3 regions of the Streptomyces sp. NPDC006012 genome follow, and region 3 is predicted to be linked to each of the others. Evidence: riboswitches for the same ligand, from Rfam matches in the RefSeq annotation. Region 3 holds a riboswitch; each other region holds the start of a gene.

Evidence for each region. A riboswitch is a leader RNA that binds a small molecule or an ion and turns the genes downstream of it on or off. The one in region 3 is predicted to bind S-adenosylmethionine.
Region 1: it holds a riboswitch for S-adenosylmethionine, as region 3 does, so the genes downstream of both, ACFYPJ_RS18140 (aminotransferase class V-fold PLP-dependent enzyme) here and ACFYPJ_RS28850 (amino acid ABC transporter permease) in region 3, are expected to answer to the same signal.
Region 2: it holds a riboswitch for S-adenosylmethionine, as region 3 does, so the genes downstream of both, thrC (threonine synthase) here and ACFYPJ_RS28850 (amino acid ABC transporter permease) in region 3, are expected to answer to the same signal.

Annotation. Positions count from the first base shown of each region.
Region 1 covers NZ_JBIAIE010000009.1:8,811-11,066, forward strand. The annotation lists gene trpD (anthranilate phosphoribosyltransferase) at 1-230, shown strand, start outside; gene ACFYPJ_RS18130 (PRC-barrel domain-containing protein) at 434-790, shown strand; gene ACFYPJ_RS18135 (hypothetical protein) at 820-990, shown strand; SAM riboswitch class IV at 1,074-1,190, shown strand; gene ACFYPJ_RS18140 (aminotransferase class V-fold PLP-dependent enzyme) at 1,377-2,256, shown strand, end outside.
Region 2 covers NZ_JBIAIE010000008.1:245,792-248,047, forward strand. The annotation lists gene thrC (threonine synthase) at 120-1,403, opposite strand; SAM riboswitch class I at 1,422-1,586, opposite strand; gene ACFYPJ_RS17840 (glucosyl-3-phosphoglycerate synthase) at 1,745-2,256, shown strand, end outside.
Region 3 covers NZ_JBIAIE010000021.1:48,087-50,342, forward strand. The annotation lists gene ACFYPJ_RS28850 (amino acid ABC transporter permease) at 1-954, opposite strand, end outside; SAM riboswitch class IV at 1,313-1,422, opposite strand; gene ACFYPJ_RS28855 (glutathione S-transferase C-terminal domain-containing protein) at 1,500-2,256, opposite strand, start outside.

The DNA of each region.
Region 1 (2,256 bases), on a different contig from region 3:
ACGCCGCAGTGGCCCGCCGCCTGCTGGACGGCGAGCCGGGCCCGGTACGGGATGCCGTCCTGCTGAACTCGGCGGCGGCTCTGGTGGCCCTGGAGCCGGAGGACGGGCCGCTGGTGGAGCAGATCCGCACGGCCATGGCCAAGGCCGCGAAGTCGATCGACTCGGGCGCGGCCAGGAACTCCCTGGACCGCTGGGCGACCGCCAGTCACGCCCAGGACTGCGACCGGTAAGGTCCACCGGCTCGCGACGCCCGGTATGGTTCCCCTCTCGCTCGGCTCCGCTCGCGCGGGAGGTGCCACCGGCATCGGACGGCGCGAGCCGTCGGCAAACCTTTCCGGCCATGGCACCAGCGCCGGGACGACCCGCGGAAAATACCAGGTCAAAGTAGAGTGGGAGGACAGGAGAGTCCCCGGCGGGCCGCGAGGAGCCAGGCATGATCCATTCAGCCGATATCCGTGAGTGGCGCAATCGTGACGTGATCGATTCCGAGGGTCGCAAGATCGGTGCCCTGGAAGGGGTCTACGTGGACACCACCACCGATGCGCCGGCCGTGGCCACCGTCCGTACCGGGCTGCCCACCCGGCAGCGACTCGTCTTCGTCCCCGTCGACGAGGCGACCGTGGGACCCGGATACGTGCGGGTGGCGTACACGCGGGGGCAGGTGAGGAAGGCACCGTCGATCGGCACGGACGGTGTCCTGCCGGCCGCCCGTGAGGAAGAGATCTTCAAGCACTACGACCGGCCCTACGCGCCCGGCGCCGATCGCGGGCGCCGCCTCGCGCGTCGCTGAGGCCGGACCGGAGGAGGCGGCCGCCCGTGTTGGCGTTCTTCCTGTTCCTGATCCTCGTGGCGGTCGGCCTGGGCCTGGTCGGCACGGTGGTGCAGGGACTGACCTACCTTCTGGTCATCGGTGTGGTGGTCTTCGTGGCCGACCTCCTGCTTTTCGGCGCGCGCTGGGCGCGGCGATCGCACCAGCGCCTCGTCCGGTGACGGGGCCGCGCCTACGCGTGTGTGCGTCCCGTCATCCGGACACGGGTTGCGGGCGATCGATCATCCGCGTACTTTTCCGTTCAGGTCATGAGTGACAGTCATTCGGCCCCGGCCGACTGTCCGGCAACCCTCCGTCCGTGGCGGGGTGCCCCGGGTGAAGACCAGGCCGCAGGCAGCGAGGTCTGCGGCAAGCGCGGACCCCTCGTGGAATCCAGGGGTCCTGGAGGTCGAGGGAGCCACCCGTGAGCAAGCGAATGCGATAGGGCCGCAGAGCCCCGCCTCCGCGCACCCTTTCACCCCTTTCAAACTTTCTTCCCGCGCTGAGCCGCACCCGCCGTCCCGGTGCTCGCGCGGTGAATTCCGCCTGCCTTCACGGGAGTTGTGCCATGTCCGTCTCCACCGCTGCCTCCGCCCCGGCCGTGTGTGCCCCGCTGCCCGTCCTGGGCCGTGACGTCACCGTCCCGCTCGTCACCGGCGGCGAGGTCACCTACGCCGCGCTCGACTACGCGGCCAGCGCCCCCGCCCTCCAGCGCGTCTGGGACGACGTCGCCGCGTACGCCCCTTACTACGGCAGCGTGCACCGCGGCGCCGGTTATCTCTCGCAGCTGTCCACCGACCTGTTCGAGAACGCCCGCGCCACCGTCGCCGGGTTCCTGGACTGCCGCGCCGACGACCAGGTGATCTTCACCCGCTCCACCACCGACTCGCTCAACCTCCTCGCCGCCGTGGCCCCGGCCGACTGCCAGGTCTTCGTCTTCGAGACCGAGCACCACGCCGCCCTGCTGCCCTGGAAGAACGACCGGGTCAGCTACCTCGACGCCCCCAAAACCCCGGCCCAGGCGGTCGCGACCCTCCGGCGGGCGCTGGGCGACCGCGACGCTGAGGCCCCGGCCCTGGTCTGCGTCACCGGCGCCTCCAACGTCACCGGCGAGCTGTGGCCGGTGCGCGAGCTGGCCGCCGCCGCCCATGAGCACGGCGCCCGGATCGTCCTGGACGCCGCCCAGCTCGCCCCGCACCACCCGGTGTCGGTGCGCGACCTCGACGTCGACTGGGTCGCCTTCTCCGGGCACAAGCTGTACGCCCCCTTCGGCGCCGGCGTGCTGGCCGGACGCGCCGACTGGCTGCGCGCGGCGGAGCCGTACCTCGCGGGCGGCGGGGCGAGCCGTACGGTCACCCGGCGGGCCGACGGAGGCGTGGCCGTGGAGTGGCACGAGACGGCCGCCCGCCACGAGGCCGGCTCGCCGAACGTGATCGGCGCCTACGCCG
Region 2 (2,256 bases), on a different contig from region 3:
GGCCAGGATCGGCCGACGACGCGCCGCCAGTCACACGCAGCCGGCCAGTCGTACGGAGGCGTCCGGTCGTACGGAGGCGTCCGGCCCTGCGGAGCCGTCCGGCCGTACGGAGCCGCCGGTCATCCGAGGCCGGCCTCTCGGAAGGAGTCCAGGTTCGGACGGATGGTGGCGGTCAGGCCGGTGTCGGCCACCGCGTCGAGGGTCTTGAGGCCGTCGCCGGTGTTGAGGACGACCGTGGTGAGCGCGGGGTCGAGGACGCCGTTCTCGATCAGCTTCTTCGCCACGCCCACGGTCACCCCGCCGGCCGTCTCCGCGAAGATGCCCTCGGTCTGCGCCAGCAGCCTGATCGCGTCGACGATCTGCTCGTCCGTGACGTCCTCCACGGTGCCGCCGGTGCGGCGGGCGATGTCGAGGACGTAGGGGCCGTCGGCCGGGTTGCCGATCGCCAGCGACTTGGCGATGGTGTTCGGCTTCTGCGGCCTGACCACCTCGTGCCCGGCCTTGAACGCGGCCGACACCGGCGAGCAGCCCTCGGCCTGCGCGCCGAAGATCTTGTACGGCCGGTCCTCGACGAGGCCCAGCGCGATCAGCTCCTTCAGCCCCTTGTCGATCTTGGTGAGCTGGGAGCCGGAGGCGATCGGGACGACGATCTGGTCGGGCAGCCGCCAGCCGAGCTGCTCGCAGATCTCGTAGGCCAGGGTCTTGGAGCCCTCCGCGTAGTACGGCCGCAGGTTGACGTTGACGAAGCCCCAGCCCTCGCCGGCCGGGTCGCCGATCAGCTCGGAGCAGAAACGGTTCACGTCGTCGTAGGTGCCCTCGATGCCGACGAGGTCACCGCCGTAGACCGCGGCCATGACGACCTTGCCCTGCTCCAGGTCGTGCGGGATGAACACGCAGGAGCGCAGGCCCGCGCGGGCGGCGGCGGCGCCGACGGCTCCGGCCAGGTTGCCGGTCGAGGAGCAGGAGAGGGTCGTGAAGCCGAAGGCGCGCGCCGCCTCCAGCGCCTGGGCGACCACCCGGTCCTTGAAGGAGTGCGTCGGGTTGCCGGAGTCGTCCTTGACGTACAGACCGCCGGTGACGCCCAGTTCGCGGGCCAGGTTGTCGGCCTGGACCAGCTTGGTCCAGCCGGGGTTCAGGTTGGGCTTTTCGGCCACGTCCGCGGGGACGGGCAGCAGCGGCGCGTAGCGCCAGATGTTCGCGGGTCCCGCTTCGATCGTGCGGCGCAGTTCCTCGGTGTCGTACGCCGAGTAGTCGTACGCGATCTCCAGCGGGCCGAAACACTCCTCGCAGGCGAACACCGGGCCGAGGGGCACCCGGTGACCGCATTCGCGGCAGCTCAGGGCAGCGGCGGGACCGAGATCGACAGACGGATTCGCGGTGCTTGCAACGGTCTGCACAGCCATGTGAGGCGAGGCCCTTTCTCCTCATCTTCCCCACGACGCATCTCGCCGTGAGACGGAATTGGCACCTTCCCAAGCCGGGAGCCTCGCGAAGACGATCGGATTGCGCTGCGATCAGTACGAGTACCGACTGGAGGGTTGCCGGGGCTTCATCGGGCCGTATCCCTCTGCCCCTCTGGATGAGCTGTATGCGGTTGTGTACACCGATGACCCCCGACATGCGATGGTCATCCGCGTTGTTCAAGACTGTAACCGAAGGCCAGGACAGTTGAGATAGTCGTCCGAACCGCGAGACGTATCACACACGCACCGGGTGTGATCACGACAGTGAGGAGCCGCCGACCGTGCTGGAAGAAGTGGAACGCTGGCTGGCCACCCGCTCCTGGTCCGTGACCGACCGCCCACTGCACAAAATACTCGCCGCGAAACAGCGCACGGGCCAGTCGGTGTCCGTGGTGCTCCCCGCGCTCGACGAGGAGGAGACGGTCGGCGCCATCGTCGCCGCCGTCCGGCGCGACCTCATGCTGCGGGACGTCCCGCTGGTCGACGAGATCGTCGTCGTCGACTCGGGGTCCACCGACCGCACCTCCGAGGTGGCCGCCGCGGCGGGCGCCCGGGTGGTCCACCGCGACGACATCCTGCCCCGGCTGCGCGCCGTCCCCGGAAAGGGCGAGGTGCTGTGGCGCTCGCTGCTGGTCACCGGCGGGGACATCGTCTGCTTCGTCGACGCCGACCTGCGGGACTTCTCCTCCGACTTCGTCACCGGGATCGTCGGCCCGCTGCTCACCGAGCCGGACGTCGACCTGGTCAAGGCCATGTACGACCGCCCGCTGGCCGGCGCGGCCGGACAGGGCGG
Region 3 (2,256 bases):
GGCGCGCAGCGCGGTGAGCCCGGAGCGGGCCCGTTGCAGCGGGGTCGGCGGCAGCGTGCGGGTGGCGCCCCGGGCGTAGTACCGCTCGACGTAGAACTGGACGACGGACACCGCGCTGGTGAGGACCAGGTACCAGACGGTGGCGACCAGCAACAGCGGCACGATGTCGCCGGGGTAGGTGCTGCCCATGGTCTGGACCGAGCCGAACAAGTCGAGCAGCGACACGTAGAACACCAGGGACGTGCTCTTGACCAGGCCGATGAGCTGGTTGACGTAGTTCGGCGTGATGGACCTGAGGGCCTGCGGGAACACGATCCGGGTGAACTGGCGGCCCTTCGGCAGGCCGAGCGCGGCAGCGGCCTCGTGCTGGCCCTGGTCGACGGAGAGGACGCCGCCGCGGACCACCTCCGCCGCGTACGCCGCCTCGTTGAGGCTGAGGCCGACCACGGCCACCACCATGTCGGTGGCCAGCTTCGACTCGTCGAAGCTGACGAAGGAGGGCCCGAAGGGGATTCCGAGGCTCACCGTCCGGTACAGGGCCGAGAAGTTGTAGAGGAAGATCAGTACGACGATCAGCGGCACGGACCTGAACAGCCAGGTGTACGTCCAGCTGACGGCGCGCAGCACAGGGCTGCCGGAGAGCCTGCCGAGCGCCAGCAGGACGCCGCCGAGCAGGCCCAGCACGGCGCTGAACGCGGTGACTTCGAGGGTGATGAGGAGCCCGTCGAGGATGGTGGGCCGCAGGAACCAGTAGTGGAAGCGGTCCCACTGGTAGAAGGGATTCGTGGCCAGTCCGTGCGCGGCCTGCGCCACGAGCACCAGCACGACGGCCGAGGCGATCCACCGTCCGGGCCTGCGCAGCGGCACGACTCGCCGCACGGGCAGGGCTTTTGACGGTGTGTCGGCCGACGGCGGCGCGGTGACGTACACGGCGCCGCCCGGGGGTTCGGACATGACGGGCTCCGGCGGATTCGGACGCCCCGGTGGCCGTGCCGGATCAGCATGGCCACGGCGACGGCGCTACGGCGCGGCGCGGCACACGGAACGGCACGGGAACCGGGAGCTGGGCGGACAGACGGGGGCACACCATGGGATGGGTGTGGGCGGGGAACGCGGGGGCTGGAAGTGCTGTCAGCCCCGGCAGCGGGCGCGGCCCGGCGCGGTACACAGTGCGCTGTTCACGCGGAGCAGATCGATCGTGCGGTCGGCGACGAGCAACCCGGCGTACGGGTGTACGCAGCTCTGGGGGCGGCCGGGGGCCGTCCGGGGAGCTGTGTACATGTCCGTCACTCGCTTTTCCGGCCGCTGCGGGCCCTCGCGGTTACCGAAACACCATTCGGTCCGGTCCTCACCTGGGGCACCCCACCGCGGTGCGCGGGTTGCCGGTCAGCAAGCCAGGGCTTGTCGCTGACGCTCATGACCGTTCTGAGCGGTAAGTAAGCCAGCCCGCCCGGCCCATGTCAACGCCCGTCCGCGGGCTGGACCGGCCGCCTCCCCGCTCACCTGGGCCGGGAGCCGGGAGCGACGGCCGTGTGGTGCGCCCAGTCCAGGATCTGGACGGCCGAGCCGGCTGCTTCGAGACCCGCGCAACGGGCGTGGTGACGGCGGGCGATGCCGTCCAGGTCGAGGTGGGCGCCGAAGGCCGGCCGGGCGGCCAGGCGCCGGGCGTGCGCCCACAGCGCCGGGTGGCCGGCCACCCGGTGCACCGCGGCGGCGTCGAGGTGGTGGCGGTGCACGGTGTCGAGTTGGACGAGGGCGACCCACAACTCGACGTCGGCGGCGGTGAGTTCGTCGCCGACCAGGAACTCCCGCCCGGTCAGGCGCCGTTCCAGGCAGTCCAGGGTGTCGGTCAGGACGTTGAGCGCGGTGGCCCGTTCGGCCGGGGCGGCGCCGGCCCGGCCCGCACGCTGTGCAGCCGCCTCGATGCCCTGCGCGCACAGCCGTTCCACTTCCTGGATCTCGGTCTCGGCGCCGCTCGGGTAGAGCCGGGCACGCCCGTCGCCGAAGCAGCGGTCGAGGTCGCGCAGGATGTCGGAGGCGTGGCTGCTGACGATCCGCCCGGACCAGTCGTCGCTGAGCACCGGCGCGAGGGCCGGCCCGGTGTAGCGGTGCGCGCCGGCCTCGTACAAGGGGCGCAGCGCCGAGTGGCCGCCGCCGGGACAGTCGGGGACGGCGGCGAGGAAGGTGATGGGACAGATGTCGTCCAGGGCGAGGAGGCCGTGCCCCACCGCGATCCGCAGGCCGTCCGGGCAGGCG